Regions from separate parts of the Microbispora triticiradicis genome, predicted to be linked through region 3. Evidence: riboswitches for the same ligand, from Rfam matches in the RefSeq annotation. Region 3 holds a riboswitch; each other region holds the start of a gene.

Region 1 (3,984 bases), on a different contig from region 3:
GCGGGTCAAGGCGGCCGAGGCCAGGGCGGCCGAGCTGGAGGCCGAGACGGCCGAGGCGCGAGCCAGGTCGGCGAGCGCCAACGGCGCGGCGGAGACCGAGCTGCGCAGGCTCAGGGAGCGCCTGGCGGACACCGAGCGCCAGCTGGAGGCCAACCGCCGCGCCGCCCGCGAGGGCCGCAGCATGGAGGACGCGCGCGTACGGGTGCTGCTGGACGCCCTGCAGGACGCGGCCGCGGGGCTGCGCAAGGAGCTCGGCCTGCCGACCACCATCAACAGACCGGCCGACTACGTGAGCGCGGTCGTGCCGGGCGAGCCCGGCGTGACGGCGGTGCCCGCGCGGGCGCTGGCGAACGACGACCCCCAGCTCCTCGACCAGCTCCTCGCCCTCCCCAACCTGCACCTGATCGTCGACGGCTACAACGTGACCAAGACCGGCTATCCGTCGCTGACCCTCGCCGACCAGCGCGCCCGCCTGCTCACCGGGCTGGGCGGCCTCGCCGTGCAGGCGCGCGTGGAGGTGACGTGCGTCTTCGACGGCGCCGAGCTGAACGGGCCCGTGCAGGTCTCCGCGCCGCGCGGGGTGCGGGTGATGTTCAGCGCGCCCGGCGAGATCGCCGACGACCTGATCCGCACGCTCGTGCGCGCCGAGCCGCCGGGGCGCGGCATCGCGGTCGTCTCCTCCGACCGCGAGGTGGCCGAGTCCGTGCGCCGCATGGGCGCCCGGCCGGTGCCCTCGCTCCTGCTGCTGCGGCGTCTCGGCCGCGGCTGATCCCGTCCGGCACGCTCCGTACGAGAGCCGATCCGGTGAGTGATGACTGCCGCGAATAGCTGCGAATAGGTTGAAGCGTCAAGATCGCCTAGATAGAGTCGCGCCGCAGGTTTCGTTGATCCCGAGGGGGCCCGAGTGCAAGGGCGTGTGCCGGTGGCCGCCGTTTTGGCCGCCGTGGTCCTGCTGACGCCGCTGACGGGCGCGCAGGCCGATCCAAAGCCCACCCTCGCCCAGGCCAAGGCGAAGCTGAACCGGCTGAACTCGCAGGCGGACAAGCTCGTGGACCGCTACAACGCGGCCAGTGAGAAGTGGAAGTCGGCCAGGAAGAAGTACCTGGCGCTGAACGACGACTACAAGAAGCAGAACGCGCGGGTCGAGGCGCTGCGCTCGGGGCTGGTGACGATGGCGGTCAGCAGCTACCAGGTGGGCGGCATCGGGACGTGGGGCGTCTTCTACAACCCCGATCCCGACACCATGCTCAGCGGTCTCGCCACGTACAACCACATCTCCGCCGAGCGCATCGGGCGGCTCCAGCAGTACGAGGGCGCGATCCAGGGCCTCAAGGACCGGCGGGACGAGACGAAGACCGTCTACGCCGAGGCCACCAAGGTCAGGGGCGAGCTCGCCGACGAGAAGAAGAAGGTCGACAAGCTCGTCAACGAGCAGATGAAGCTGCTCCGCTCGCTCGGTACCTACAACCCCGGCAACCCCAACAGCGCGGGCGTCGCCTACAAGGGCCCGGCGTCGGGCAACGCCCTGTCGGCGCTCCAGTTCGCCTACAAGCAGGTCGGCAAGCCGTACCGCTACGGGGGCAGCGGGCCGGACTCCTGGGACTGCTCCGGCCTCGTCCAGGCCTCCTGGGCGGCGGGAGGGGTCAGCCTGCCGCGTACGAGCTACGAGCAGTGGGCGTGGGGCGCGAGCCGCCGCGTGTCGCTCGACGCGCTCCAGGCGGGAGATCTGCTCTTCCACGCGGGCTACGGCCACGTGGGCCTGTACGCGGGTGACGGCAAGGTCGTCCACGCCCCGCAGACCGGCGACGTTGTGAAGATTGTCACACTGGCGGACTACCACGCGATCGGCGCCGTCCGCCCCTGAAGCCCGCGATGTGATCTTTGTTCCGGCTGTGAGCTAAGTGCCTTATTTGGACATTGCGATGGCTGATGTGAGCAGAGTCACACATGGTCTTTTGTGACGTGGGTAAGCTGCGGTTTCTCGCGCGCGGCCGTCGTTATCCGATCTTTATGCGCCGGGATGGCTTTGCCGGGAGCCGCCTGATCTGGGTAGCTTCTGGGCCGCGGTGAGCACGCCTCGCCGCGGCGAGCCCGGTCCGGCCGGCCGGGCCCGCGTCATCCACCGTCGCCGGCGCCGTCCGTCTACTTGCTCCCCCCAGGGGATTTCCGGGCGCCGACGACCTGCCGAGTCCGTGCAGTCAGGAGGCACGGAGCCGGGGAACCATCGACCTTCCTCCCGAAGGTCCGGGGTGAATCGGCGCGTCCACGCGCCGTAGGGCGACTTCCCCGCCCGAACCCGTCAGCTAACCCGGTAGGCGTACGCGGAAGATCCAAGGAGAGATCCTGTCTACCACCCCCGCTAGCCTGTCCCGTCTTGCCCGAATTGCCCTCGGAGGTGCCGCTTTGACGGCATCCGTGGGAGTCGCCGGTGCGCAGCCGGCGTCGGCAGACCCGGTGACGGTCACGGTCATCAAGGTGACCACGCAGACGAACACGAGGTCCGCCACCACCGCGGCGGCCAAGAAGGCCACGAAGAAGTCCACGAAGAAGGCGGCGGCCAAGCGGAAGAAGCTCAGCCGGGCCGCGCTCCAGCTGGCCAAGGCGCAGCGAGCGGTCAGGACCGCGAGGAAGCACATCGGCGACCCCTACCGCTACGGGGCCAGCGGTCCCGGCTCGTTCGACTGCTCGGGCCTGGTCACCTACGCCTGGCGCAAGGCCGGCGTACGGCTGCCGCGCACGACGTGGTCCATCCGCAGCGCCGTGCGGACGAAGGTGTCCTGGGGCCACTTCAAGCCCGGCGACCTCATCTTCACCAGCGGCGGCGGCCACGTCGGCATGTACGTCGGGCACGGCAGGATGATCCACGCCCCGCACAGCGGCACGCGGGTCAGGATCGACAGGCTCGACTCCTACCGCAGGGCGACCTTCGTGGGCGCCGTACGCCCCGGCGCCTGATCCGTCCCCCCGGTGCCGAGCCCGTCGTCGCCGGCACCGCTCCACGGCTCCGTCCCCTCTCACAGGTGGGCGGAGCCGTGGCGTTCCCTCGTTACGATGCTCCCCATGGCCTCGGTCCCGCCGGCGCCGCGCCCGCCCATCCCGTACGGCAGGCCCTCGCGAGCGCCGAGGGCCCGGTGAGAACGCGCGGCGGACGGTCGGCGTCCGTGGCCGTCGTGCTGGCCGCGCTGCTGGCCGGTACGGCCGCCGCCGCGCCGCCCGACCCCCTGTCGCCCCTGCTGTCCCAGGCCCGTGCCGCCGTGCGCGAGCAGCCCGGCATGTGGACGGGGGCCTCCGTCGCCCGCGGCGAGCGCGCCGTCGTCGTCGGCGCGCCGCGAAGGCTGGTCGCCGAGGTCGCCCGGCTGGCCGGCCGGGCCGACCGCACGGTCACGAGGGTCTGGGGAGAGCACGGCGGCGCGGTGATCCTCGTGCCCCGCACGGAGGAGCAGGCGGCCGTCCTGGCCGCCCCCGCGGTGGTCGGCGGCCTGGCGGCCGTCGCGACCGGTGACCGGGTGATCGTGCAGCCCGCCGCGTTCGCCCGCCTGTCCGCGATCGGCCGCCAGGTCGTCGTGACCCACGAGCTCACGCACGTCGCGGCCTCCGGGCCCCGCGCGGTGCCGATGTGGCTCCTGGAGGGCTTCGCCGACTACGTGGGTTACCTCGACAGCGGCCTGCCCGTTCATGTGGTCGCGGCCGAACTCGCCGCGGAGCTGGCCGCCGACCCGCGGGCCGGCGGCGGAGCCGGAGCGGAAGGCGCCCCGCAGGCCGGCACCGAGGCCGGTACTACGCCCGGTACCGATGCCGGTACCGATGCCGGTACCGATGCCGGTACCGATGCCGGTACTGGGGCCGGTACCGGGGCCGGTACTGGGGCCGGTACCGGGGCCGGCGCGGCGGCCGGGGCGCCCCTGGCCCGCCTGCCGGAACCCGCCGACTTCGCCGCCAGGCCCGCCCAGGCGTACGAGGAGGCCTGGCTGGCCTGCCGTTACA
Region 2 (3,984 bases), on a different contig from region 3:
GCCTGCGTGAGGACGACGCCGGGGCGTGCCTGACCGTGGAGAACACCGGGCCGCCGGTGCCGCCGTACGAGGTCGGTGACCTGTTCGAGCCGTTCCGGCGGCACGGCGGCGACCGGATCCGGTCCGCCCGCGGCGCCGGGCTCGGGCTGTCCATCGTCCGCGCCATCGCGGTCGCGCACGGCGGCACGGCCGACGCCCGCGCCCGCCCGGAGGGCGGCCTGGTGGTCACCGTACGTCTGCCCAGGTAGGGGCGACCGGAGTGCGAGCGAAACGTGTCACACGCCAGCGGCCGATACGTCACAGGCACGAACCGGTGTCGTAGGCGGTACAGCACCCCTCACCCGTGACCGTCACGCAGATACCGCGCCACATGAGAAGGCGTCCCGCGCGACGTGATTTCCCCTATGAGCTGGGCCGTCGCCGCTCAACGTTGTTCTTTCGGCGAGAACTATTGGGGCACATGAGGATCGCGGGATGGGCCGGGTCTGTGACGATGTCCGTTTGGCGGACGCATATCAGGCCGGTAAGGAGATTCCGGAGGCGTCATTTCGGGCCTCGGGTCGGTGCGGTATCCGCCGGAAATCCAGCGCATATCTCTGGGCAGCGGAAACATCGAGGTCGTAGTGTGGGACGCCCGGTGGGATTTTGCGGAGGCTCGGCCGCCTGTCGTAGAACTCTTGTACAGGCGCATCACCGCTCATAAACTCGATGTAATGACAGCTGTGTGATTTGTCGTATCTCGCGCGCTGCCGAGCGCACGTCCGTGACGGTCCTGAGGAGACGCCATGCCGCTTCCCAATCAACCTGTCGATGGAACGCTGGTGCACCGCACGCGTCCTCGGAGGGCCGACACCGAGAAGGCCGACATCAGCGGGGACGTCTACACCGAATTGGACGGCCTTCGCTACACCATTCACTTGAGCAAACAGGCGGTCATCTGGATCGACGGCATGGAGAAGCTCTTCGATCAGCTTCTGAACGCGTCCATGGAGGCAATCGAAGAACTCGCGCCGCTCTTCGAGGCGATAAGTATCTATATCGACGCCGAGGCGGAGTCGATCAAGGTGGTGTCGAACGGCGTGCCGGACGGAAGGGTCAAATTGGTGGGATACATCCCCGATCCTACCGTGATGCCAGAGCCGGACGAGGGCTACGTCCCCCCGGGAGGATGGGACCCTCCGGCCACCGTGAACGGCCTGCGGTGGTGGACTGTCAACTCAATCAACCTCTACAACAAGCGTTGGGCCTTCACCGCCACCAATTCGAATCCGGACGAGTCCTCGGTGTCGTCGATCTACTTCTCCACGGAGTACGACGGGAACTCCATGCACGTCAACCCTCGGGACTTCAGGAGTACCTACGGATGGCCCTGCCTCAAGGGCCATGCGGAGTTCGACAGCGGGCTGGACACGTGCACCTTCGTCCCCCGCACCGGAATGTGGTGGCTGTTCAACGGCCCATACTGCGCGAGAACGAACGGCTACGGAAACTCTCTCACCTGGTCGCCGTCGAGACTGACGGAGATTTGGGCGGGGCTCGGCCGGATCGACCGCGGAGACTTCGGTCAAGAAGAGAAAGACCACTGGGCCAACGGAATCTCCTGCGCCACGACCGACGGCAACGGCTACTACTGGCTCACCGCGGGAAACCGGGTCGCCGTCCTCGAACCGAACAGCGGAGATTTTCTGCCCATCTCCGGCTGGGACCGTCCCAGGGATCTGACTGAGATATGGCCGGCTCTCCAACACCTGGAGGAGGCCGGCATCATGGGCGACCAGACCCTGAAAGCCCTGTGCTGGGCACACAACGGCAACAGGGCGAAATGGTTTCTGGTCTTCCACAGCACGCTCTTCACCAATTACCCCGACGACGACTCGGGCAGTTTCGGTTACAACTTCATTGCGTGCCAGTCCAACACGGAGAACTGGTACTACAGCTGGAACGCCATGTTCAACTACCTGAACGGCCCATGGCCGTACCCGTCCTGCGATTGACCGCACCGCCCGGGGTGACGCCATGAAGACGATGGTCATCTCCGAGCCGGCGGCGCCGCGCCGCCTCGTCCCCGCGCGGGGGCGGCGGCGTACACCGGCGTGAACAGCACTGCCCGGCGCGACTTGTAGTACTGCTCGCACAACGGCAGGTGGTTGTGTCGCCGTGGTGCGCCGCCCCCGCCTCGTGCGACGCTCAGCGTCGCGATGCCGGTGCCCTTCTCGGCGTCGGGCTCGTGTTCGCCGGGCCTTGGTCCGGCAGCCTCGCGCACCGCGGCCAGGACAAGCTCGGCGCGGATCTTGGCGGCCATCCGGTCCGGCGTGGTGTAGCCGGCAACTCCCGACTGGTGCGGTCGATCGATGCCACCGCGCACCTCGAAGGTCACGGGGCCGCGTTGCACTTCACCCCCAGGCGCTCAGCCGTATCACCGGTACGAGGATCGGCCACACCCCAGGTCAGCGAGGCGCGTTCGCTGTGAGCGAACCGAGGTGTGAGCAGAGGAGAAGAAGGGGAACGCGGCAACCCCGGTGGGGCGGGCGAACCCGCCCTTTGCTCTCGCCGCCCCGGCGTCTCACCAGGCAAAACCCGACTTGTCATCACTTGACTGGTTTGGACGTGTCTATTACGTTTTGGGCAACTCGGGGCCCACTTGCTCATCTCAGTGGTCAAGAAAGCCCACCTCACACCGACGCGGCCGGCCGATCTCGGCCTGCCGTTCGGCTGCCTAATCCGCGCGAGCGGAGCCGGGGACCCAACCTCTTCCTGGGGTGAATCGGCATACCTGCCGTAGGGCGACTTCCAGCCCGAACCCGTCAGCTAACCCGGTCGGCAGCATGGAAGCAAAGGGAGTTCGCCCATCATGCACGCCCTCACGACCTGTCTGCGCACGGCCCTCGCCGGCGGAGTCCTCGCCTCTGCCGTGGCGATCGCCCCGCCCGCCGCGCAGGCGGCGGACAACCCGGCGGCCGGCAAGGGCCCGGCCGCCGTGGCCGCGCCGTCCCTGACCGAGATCGCCGCCCGGCTGCCCAAGGTCGGCCCCCAGGACGTCATCAAGCTGGCCGCGAGCCAGGTCGGCATCAGCGAGGACGCCGACGGCGGCGGGACCAAGTTCCAGGAGTGGTACATGACCAGCCCGCGCGCCCGCGAGACCCTCGCGCGGGACGGCGGGGCGCTGGAAGAGTACGAGAACGCCCCCTGGTGCGACATGTTCGTCTCCTGGGTCGGCCAGCAGCTCGGCATCCAGCCGGTCATGGGTTCCGACGCCTACACCGTGGAGCACGCCCGCTGGTTCGCCGACCACGGCCGCTGGGGCCGTACGCCCAAGCCCGGGGCCGTGGTGTTCTTCAGCTGGAGCGGCAGCAAGAAGATCGACGACATCCAGCACGTCGGCTTCGTCGTCAGGGACAACGGCAACGGCACGATCCGCACCGTCGAGGGCAACACCGGCAACGGAGCCGTCGAGGCCCGCACCCGCCCCACCTGGCAGGTCGCCGGGTACGGCTACCCGGTCTACCCCGCCGAACTCACCTCCTGACGAGATCCCGGGTTCCCACGTCTCCGCCGATCGGGACGGTGTCGATGAACTCGCATTTCATGGCGCACCGACCTGCCGGCCGCGCAACGCCGGACGCTCGCCCGTTTCCGGCGGCAGCACGGCCGGACCATCCCGGCGGGGGGTCGGCGAGACCGTCGGTGTGGAGTACGTGTCCAGAGTGCCGCGACCGCCGCTGGACGGGCTGATCGACGACCTTTACTACCTGGAGGGTGCGCCGCCGTACGCCCGGCTGACGCTGCCGCCGATGCCGGCGGCGTTGCTCATCGTCAATCTCGGGGCGCCGCGGTGACGTCCCGTTGGACGAGAGCGGCGAGCTGAAGGTGTCGCAGACGTCCTACGACTACACCCGGGCGTACTGGGACCAGATCGGAGTCACGATCGTCGGCCGCCACGTCTTCGACCTGACGGACGGCTGGGGCGGCAAGCCGCCGGGTGGC
Region 3 (3,984 bases):
GTGGCGAGGAGGGGACATGATCGACATCCGGGACGCGTACCGCAGGGCGCTCGACGGTTTCGGCGACCGCCTCCATCTCGTCCGCCCCGGACAGTGGGACCTGCCGACGCCCTGCGTCGACTGGGACGTCCGGGGGCTGGTGAACCACCTGGTGACCGAGAACCTGTGGGCTCCCGAACTGCTGTCGGGCCGTACGGCCGCCGAGGTGGGCGACGCGTTCGAGGGCGACGTGCTCGGCGACGACCCGGTGAAGGCGTTCGAGGCGTCCGCGCAGGGCGCCGTCCAGGCGGTGTACGCCGAGGGCGCCCTCACGAGCGTGGCTCATCTGTCCTTCGGCGACGTGCCGGGCGAGGAGTACATCACCGAGCTGTTCGCGGACGCGCTGATCCACACCTGGGACCTCGCGCGTGCCGTCGGCGGTCCGGAACGGCTCGACCCCGACCTCGTCGCGTCCTGCGCCGAATGGTTCGCCAAGGCGTGGGACGGCTACCGCGAGGCAGGCGTGATCGGGGACGAGCGCGACGTCCCGGCCGGCGCCGACCAGCAGACCAGGCTGCTCACGGCGTGGGGCAGGACCCCCTGAGACGGACCCGGAACCGGGCTATCGCCCCGTAGGACGCTTGCCGTGGTTGGCCTTCTTCTTCCTGCGGGCCTTCGACTTGCGTGCGCGTCTGCCCATCGCGGCCGCCTTCCCTGGAGTACGGGTTTCGCCCACTGTCCCCCCGGGGGCGGGCGGCGGCAAGTACCCGCACCCCGGCTCAACACTCCTGTACGGATGTGTGCATAATCTGTTGGAATCTGTTTAAAGGAGTGGCGGATGCTGGCCCAGCAACGGCAGCAGGCGATCCTGGAGAGAGTCCGCAGGTCCGGCGGGGTCCGGGTCGCGCAACTCGTGCGTGAGCTCGGGGTGTCGGACATGACGATCCGCCGCGACCTGGAGGTCCTGGCGGAGCGCGGCCTGATCGTCAAGGTGCACGGCGGGGCCACCGCCACCGGTGCCGGCTCCACCGAGGAGCCGGGCTTCGCGGCCAAGTCGATGCGGCAGCAGGCCGAGAAGGAGGCCGTCGCCCGCTGCGCGGCCCCGCTCGTACGGCCGGGAAGCTCCGTCGCGCTCTCGGCCGGCACGACGACCTGGACGCTGGCCCACCACCTGGTGGACGTGCCCGAGCTGACCGTGATCACCAACTCCGTCCAGGTGGCCGACGTCTTCCACCGGGCGGGACGGCCCGACCAGACCGTGGTGCTCGTGGGCGGCGTGCGGACGCCGTCCGACGCGCTGGTCGGCCCGGTCGCGGTCGCGGCCGTCCGCTCCCTGAACGTCGACATCCTCATGCTCGGCGTGCACGGCATGAGCGTCCGGGCCGGTTTCACCACCCCCAACCTGCTGGAGGCGGAGACCGACCGCGCCCTGATCGCCGCCGCCCAGCGGCTCGTCGTCCTGGCCGACCACACCAAGTGGGGGACCGTCGGCATCAGCACGATCGCGGCCCTCGGCGAGGCCGACGTGGTCGTGAGCGACACGGGCCTGCCCGAGGACGCCCGCGCCGTGCTGTCGGAGCACGCCGGCGAGCTCCTCCTCGCGGATCCGTCCGGCGAGGCGCCCCTGAAGACCGCCTCCGTGTGACGCCGCCGCGACGCCGGAGAAGAGCACTGTGAAGCTGGAGATCGCACCGTGAAGCGCACCATCGCTCATCTGGCCGACGGCCGGGAGCTGATCTATTTCGACCGCCGCGACGACGCCGACCACGACGTGGCCGACCCCCGGGATCTGCCCGCGCGCCCCCTCGCGTCCGAGTTGCGTCACGACCCGCTCATGGACGAGTGGGTGGCCGTCGCCCGGCACCGCCAGACCCGCACCCACCTGCCATCCGCCCAGGAGTGCCCGCTCTGCCCCGGGCATCCCGGCTCGGAGATCCCCTCGCCGTACGAGGTGGCGGTGTTCGAGAACCGCTTCCCGTCGTTCAGCTTCAACACCGGCGCGTACGAGCAGGTGGGCGGGCTGAGCGAGGTGCGGCCGGGGACCGGGCGCTGCGAGGTCGTCTGCTTCACCTCCGACCACGACGCCTCCTTCAGCTCCCTCGGCGACGAGCAGGCCGCGCTGGTCGTCGAGGCGTGGGCCGACCGCACGGCCGAACTGTCCGCGCTGCCCGGCGTGGAGCAGGTCTTCTGCTTCGAGAACCGCGGCGCCGAGATCGGCATCACGCTGCCGCACCCGCATGGGCAGATCTACGCCTATCCGTACGTCACGCCGCGTACCCGGCAGATGCTGGAGACCGCCGCCCGGCACCGCGGCGGCAACCTGTTCGCGGACGTCCTGGCGGCCGAGCGGAAGGGGCCCCGCGTCGTGGCCGCCAACGAGCACTGGACGGCCTTCGTCCCGGCCGCCGCCCGGTACCCCTTCGAGGTGCACCTCTACCCGCACCGCCGGGTGCCGGACATCCCGGCGCTGTCGGCGGAGGAGCGGGCCGCCTTCGCGCCGCTGTACATCGACGTGCTGCGCCGCCTGGACGGCCTGTTCGGCGTCGTCATGCCGTACGTCGCGGCCTGGCACCAGGCTCCGGTCACCTACCGCCGGGATCTGGCCTACCTGCACCTCCAGCTCTTCACGATCCGGCGGGCGGCGGACAAGCTGAAGTACCTCGCCGGATCGGAGTCGGCGATGGGCGCCTTCGTCAACGACGTGCTGCCGGAGGAGGCCGCCCGCATGCTGCGCGAGGTGGTAACGGACTGATCTCCGTACGGTTGCGACTTGGGGTGGCAGTCACCATTTCTTTACCACTAGTATCCCTGGCACCACCGGTCACAGCCGGTGCCGCCTAATCCCGGGCGCCTCGCCCGGGAGCCGGGGACCCGTTCACGCCTCTGGGGTAAAGGCACGTCGCTGCCCGGGCTCCTCCAGCCCGCACCCGTCAGCTAACCCGGTCGGCAGATGGAGAGGAGTGGGCTCTGCCCCGCGCGTTCCCCCTGGCCGCCGGTGTGTTGACCGCCGCGGCCCTCGTTCTCGGCACGGCCGCCGGGGGCGCCGCCGCCCCCAAGCCGACGGAGAGGCAGCTCAAGAAGCAGCTCGCCGGCCTGCAGAAGAAGGTCGACCGGCTCATCGCCGACTACAACGCCAAGCGGGTCGCGCTCGCCCGGGCGCGGGACGACGAGGCGGCGGCGCGCGCCCGCGTGAGCAGGGCGGAGGCCGACTACACGGCGACCCTCGACGAGGTCCGGGAGTTCGTCGGGCTGCGGTACCAGACCGACAGCGTGCGGGTCCTGCCCAACCTGACCGTCTCCGCGGTGGCGTACCAGCTCAAGGAGGAACAGGCCGCGAGACTCGCGCGGGTCGACGAGGTCCGCGCCGAACGGCAGAAGGCCGCCGAGGCGGCGAGGGCGCTCACCGCGTCGCTGAAGTCGCAGGCCGCGGAGGTCGCCGGTCGGCGCCGGGAGGCCGAGAAGCTCATCGACGACATCAAGGACAAGATCGACCGTCTGGTCCCGATCGCCCCGGGCCGGAGGGGCAGCGGGTCGTGGGCGCCCGAACTGCCGGCGGGCGCGGACAACATCACGCCCCGGATGCGGCTCATGCGCTCGGAGGTGGAGGACCACTTCGATCTGAGCTTCCCTGTCGGCTGCTACCGGGCCGAGAACAGCGGTGAGCACCCCCTCGGCCGCGCCTGCGACTTCATGATGAGCTCGGGCGGCGCCATGCCCTCGGCCCAGATGAAGGCGCTCGGCGACAGCTTGGCCGCCTGGGCCATCAAGAACGGCCCGAAGCTCGGCGTGATGTACGTCATCTGGCAGCAGCGCATCTACAACCTCGGCCACCCGGGCTGGCGCCCCATGTCCGACCGCGGCGGCGTCACCGCCAACCACTATGACCACGTCCACATCTCGATGTACTGAGCAGGAGCTTCGAGGGCCGGCGGCCTCGCCGAGCGAGGCGACCGGCCCGTTCCGCGTCAGGCCGGGATCTGCTTCTCGTTCCAGGTGTAGTAGAGG
Region 4 (3,984 bases), on a different contig from region 3:
CGCAGGTCGCGGTCGTCGCGGAACGCCGACTCCGCGCCGAACGCCCCGAGGCTCTCCCCGAACACCAGCAGCCGGGGCCGGTGACCGGCGGGCAGCCGCGACCACCGGGCGTACACCTGGCCGAACAGCTCGCGCCCGGCCGCCGTGACGCGCTCGCGGTCCACCAGGAACGACAGCCAGCTCGGCAGGTAGGAGTACTGCATCGAGACCAGCGCGGTGTCCCCGCCGTACATGAACTCCAGGGCGGCGGCGGCTTGGGGGTCCACCCAGCCCGTGCCGGTCGTCGTGATCACGCACAGCACCGCCCGGCGGAACGCGCCGGTCCGGTCGAGCTCCCGTACGGCGAGGGCGGCCCGCTCGCGGGCGGTCGCGGCGGAGTCGAGTCCCGCGTAGACCCGGACCGGCGGGAGCGCGGGCCGCCCGGTGAAACCGCTGAGTTCCCCGACGGTGGGAGCGCCTGCGACGAACGCCCGGCCCTCCAAACCGAGCGACGCGAAGGAGACCAGGGAGGAGGGGCCGCCAGAGACGGCGGCGGACCGGGGCCGCGAGGTGCCGGGCGCGGTCTCGCTGTTGATCGCCGCGAAGCTGTTGTCGGCCCCTCTGAGCAGGGCCTCGGTGAGGATCCCGTCGGTCAGCAGGACGGCCAGCACGCCGACGCCGAGCGTCGCGGCCAGCCGCGCCGCCGTGGCGGGGATCCACCTGCCGAGCACGCCTCCGAGCGCCCGGGCGGCGACGCGCAGCGCCCTGGCGGCGGCCAGCAGGAGCAGGAACACCGCCGCCGCGACGAACGGCACGCCGAGATAGCCGAGCCGTTCCGGCGGGCGCAGCCCCATCAACGGGTAGATGGCCCTCTGGGCGCGTACGCCGAGGACCAGCGACGCGGCGCCCAGCCCGCAGCCGAACGTCGCGACCAGGCGGCGGACCCGCCGCCGTCCCGTACGGCGCCACCCCTCGCGCCATCCCGCGCACCGGGCCTCGGCATACCGCCGGACGACCGGGGCGGCGCTCCGGCGGGCCAGGGCGCCGGCGGTCACGCCGGCCAGGTATCCGGTCGCGGTCAGCACCCCCGCGATGATCCCCTGCAGCGGCCACGAGCGGGGCAGCAGCGACGGCGTGAGGGACAGGCAGAAGAAGATCGCGGCGAACAGGATCCCGGCCGTGTCCAGTGCTCCGCCGAGCCGTACCCGCCCCTCCCGCATCAGGCCCCCGATTCGCCGCCTGTCCGCCGATTTCGCGGAGCAGGCAGGCTATCAAGTCACCGGCAGGTCACGGCCCCGCCCCCCGCGCGGCCTCACCCCCAGTGGTCGCCCCAGCCCCACAGGTTGGGCCCGAGCGCCGTGGCGGGGTCGTCGTGGTACACGCCGAACCTGCCGCGGAAGAACAGCATCGGCCGCTGCTCCGGATGGACGGGTTCGAGTTCGCGGACGAGGCCGATCACCACGTCGTGGTCTCCGGCCACGTGCACCTCCCGGACCTCGCCGTGGACGCGCAGCAGCACGTCCCGCAGGACGGGCGTGCCCCAGCGGGACAGGTCCCAGGCGAGCCCGGCGAACTTGTCGCCGTTGCTCGATCCGAACCTGGCGCACACGTCGACCTGCTCCTCGCCGAGGACGTTGACGCAGAAGCGGCCGGACTTCCTGATCCGCGGCCAGGCGCGGCCCTTGTGGTCGGCGCAGAAGAGCACGAGCGGTGGTTCGAGGGACACCGACGCGAACGACTGGCAGGCGAACCCCACCGGATCGCCGTCGTCGAGCCCCGTGACCACGGTCACGCCGGTCGCGAACATCCCGAGCGCGCGCCGGAACTCCGCGGGCGACGGCGGCGGCGCGTCGCCGGAGCCGGGGTCGCCGAGGCCGGGGCCGGCGGAAGCTGCGGTCATGGGTTCACCTCTCGCGTGCGGTCCGGTGGCTCCGGTGTGCCTTCGGTGCGGCTCTGGTCCGGTGACTCAGCGCTCAGATCACGAACTTACAAACCCCCTCGGCGCCGCGCCGCACGGGATCCCGTCCAACGGGGCGGCCTGCATGACGAGTCTTCCCAGGTAAAAACAGGTTTTGTCAGGTTTACACCATTGTTGAGCTGTATGTACCTTTAGGTGCCACGGCATGGGTACCGGTGACATCCGCGTCGCCTCCGTTGCCGTGTCGTTGCCCGGACCGTGCGCTCTTCTGTGCGCGCGGCCGCCGAGTCCGCGTTCCGCGGAACCGGGGACCCACTTCTCGGGGTGAATCGGCGCGCAGACCCCCAGATGCGCCCGTAGGGCACTTCCTGCCCGAACCCGTCAGCTAACCCGGTAGGCGGCATGGAAGCAAGGAGCTCAACCCGCGTCATGCCCACCATCAGGTTCTCTCCCGCCGGGCGGCCCTCCGCCCGCCGCCTGCGCGCCGCCCTCGCCGCGGCGGCACTCGCGGTCACGGCCGGCACGGCCACCCTCACCGCCGCCACGCTCGCCGCCACCGCGGCCGCGCCCGCTCCCGCCTACGCGAACCCGCACACGTACGGCCAGGACGTCTCCGGCTACGAGGCCGACCACGACTGGATCAACAGCCGGGCGCAGTTCGGCTTCATCAAGGCGACCGAAGGCCTGGACTGGGTCGACTCGTCCTTCCCCCGGCACTGGCGGGAGCTGGACAAGAAGGGGATCGTCCGCGGCGTCTACCACTACGGCCACCCCTCCAACGACCCGATCGCCGAGGCCGACCACTTCCTCCGGGTGGTGAACGCGCAGCCGGGCAAGCCCGGCGACATCCTCGTGCTCGACCTGGAGACCGCCGACGGCCAGTCGGTGCAGCGCGTCAACGCCTGGGCCAGGAAATGGCTGGAGTACGTGACCGCCAAGACCGGCGTCCGGCCGATGTTCTACAGCGGCTGGAACTTCGCCGACAAGTACGGCCGGGGCCTGGGCGACTATCCGCTGTGGGTGGCCCACTACAGCCGGAACCCGGGCGACATCACCCCGCCGGCCGACTGGAAGAGCTGGGCGATCCACCAGTACACCGACTCGCCGATCGACCAGAACGTCTCCGCGCTGAGCCCTGTCGAGCTGCGCGCCCTCGGCCGCCGCTGAGGCTCCGTGGTTCCGGGGCGGGCGCCGCCCGCCCCGGGACCATCCTCAGCCCGATTTCACACCATTTCCGACCACATCAGACCACCGCGCCCGATCCGTCGCGGGCCACGGGCCGGCGACGCGGAGCGGCGGGCGCGGGCGGCGGCTGACCGGCGCGCCTCTCCAGCTCGATCGCCGCCGGCCCCGCCACGAACGACGACGACAGCGTGCCCGCCACGATGCCGATCAGCAGGGCGATCGCGAAGTCGCGCAGCGAGTCGCCGCCGAACACCGCCAGCGCCGCCAGGATGAACAGCGCGCCGAGACCCGTGTTCACCGTACGCGGCACGGTCTGCAGGATCGCCGTGTTCACCACCCGCCCGAAGGGCGTCCCCCGCGACACCGGCCACAGCTCGCGGACCCGGTCGAAGAGCACGACCTTGTCGTTGACCGAGTACCCGATGATCGTCAGCATCGCGGCGAGGAAGACGCCGTCGATCGGCTTGCCCAGCCAGGCGAACGCGCCCAAGACGACGGCCGCGTCCACGAAGAGCGCCGCCACGGCGGCGGCGCCGAACGTCCACCGGAACCGGAACGCCAGGTAGGCGAGCTGGGCCGCGAGCGCGACGCCGAGCGCGATGAGCGCGTTGCGGCGCAGCTCCGCGCCCAGGCTCGGCCCGACGAGCTCGTCGCGCTGCTTGGTGACCTCCCCGACGCGCCGGTCCAGGGCCTCCTCGACGCGGACGACGTCATCGGCGGTGATCTGCCCGGTCCGTACGGAGATCGCGTCGTCCGACCGCTGCACGACGGCCGTGGGGAACCCGGCGTCCGACACCGCCTGCCGGGCCGCGGCGACGTCGACCGGCCTGCTCGTGCCGAACTCCACGATCCGCCCGCCGGTGAACTCGACGCCGTAGTTCAGGCCGCGGGTGACCAGCCCC

Evidence for each region. Region 3 has a riboswitch for cyclic di-AMP ahead of FED44_RS22745 (VldE C-terminal domain-containing protein). Riboswitches for the same ligand answer to the same signal wherever they lie in the genome.
Region 1: linked by a shared signal. The riboswitch ahead of FED44_RS30520 (C40 family peptidase) and the one ahead of FED44_RS22745 (VldE C-terminal domain-containing protein) in region 3 are both predicted to bind cyclic di-AMP.
Region 2: linked by a shared signal. The riboswitch ahead of FED44_RS12065 (CHAP domain-containing protein) and the one ahead of FED44_RS22745 (VldE C-terminal domain-containing protein) in region 3 are both predicted to bind cyclic di-AMP.
Region 4: linked by a shared signal. The riboswitch ahead of FED44_RS13755 (glycoside hydrolase family 25 protein) and the one ahead of FED44_RS22745 (VldE C-terminal domain-containing protein) in region 3 are both predicted to bind cyclic di-AMP.

The regions. Positions count from the first base shown of each region.
Region 1 is NZ_VANP01000016.1:123,879-127,862, reverse strand. It holds gene FED44_RS30530 (NYN domain-containing protein) at 1-769, shown strand, start outside; gene FED44_RS30525 (C40 family peptidase) at 923-1,864, shown strand; cyclic di-AMP (ydaO/yuaA leader) riboswitch at 2,173-2,333, shown strand; gene FED44_RS30520 (C40 family peptidase) at 2,404-2,955, shown strand; gene FED44_RS30515 (hypothetical protein) at 3,033-3,984, shown strand, end outside.
Region 2 is NZ_VANP01000004.1:161,325-165,308, forward strand. It holds gene FED44_RS12045 (sensor histidine kinase) at 1-248, shown strand, start outside; gene FED44_RS12055 (hypothetical protein) at 786-1,994, shown strand; gene FED44_RS12060 (hypothetical protein) at 2,030-2,377, opposite strand; cyclic di-AMP (ydaO/yuaA leader) riboswitch at 2,704-2,838, shown strand; gene FED44_RS12065 (CHAP domain-containing protein) at 2,852-3,526, shown strand; gene FED44_RS12070 (hypothetical protein) at 3,696-3,836, shown strand; gene FED44_RS12075 (dihydrofolate reductase family protein) at 3,844-3,984, shown strand, end outside.
Region 3 is NZ_VANP01000009.1:22,606-26,589, forward strand. It holds gene FED44_RS22730 (TIGR03086 family metal-binding protein) at 17-583, shown strand; gene FED44_RS38515 (50S ribosomal protein bL37) at 602-679, opposite strand; gene FED44_RS22735 (DeoR/GlpR family DNA-binding transcription regulator) at 818-1,624, shown strand; gene galT (galactose-1-phosphate uridylyltransferase) at 1,673-2,731, shown strand; cyclic di-AMP (ydaO/yuaA leader) riboswitch at 2,804-2,942, shown strand; gene FED44_RS22745 (VldE C-terminal domain-containing protein) at 2,977-3,888, shown strand; gene FED44_RS22750 (hypothetical protein) at 3,945-3,984, opposite strand, start outside.
Region 4 is NZ_VANP01000004.1:509,789-513,772, reverse strand. It holds gene FED44_RS13765 (alpha/beta hydrolase) at 1-1,199, opposite strand, end outside; gene FED44_RS13760 (flavin reductase family protein) at 1,292-1,879, opposite strand; cyclic di-AMP (ydaO/yuaA leader) riboswitch at 2,169-2,312, shown strand; gene FED44_RS13755 (glycoside hydrolase family 25 protein) at 2,327-3,064, shown strand; gene secD (protein translocase subunit SecD) at 3,141-3,984, opposite strand, start outside.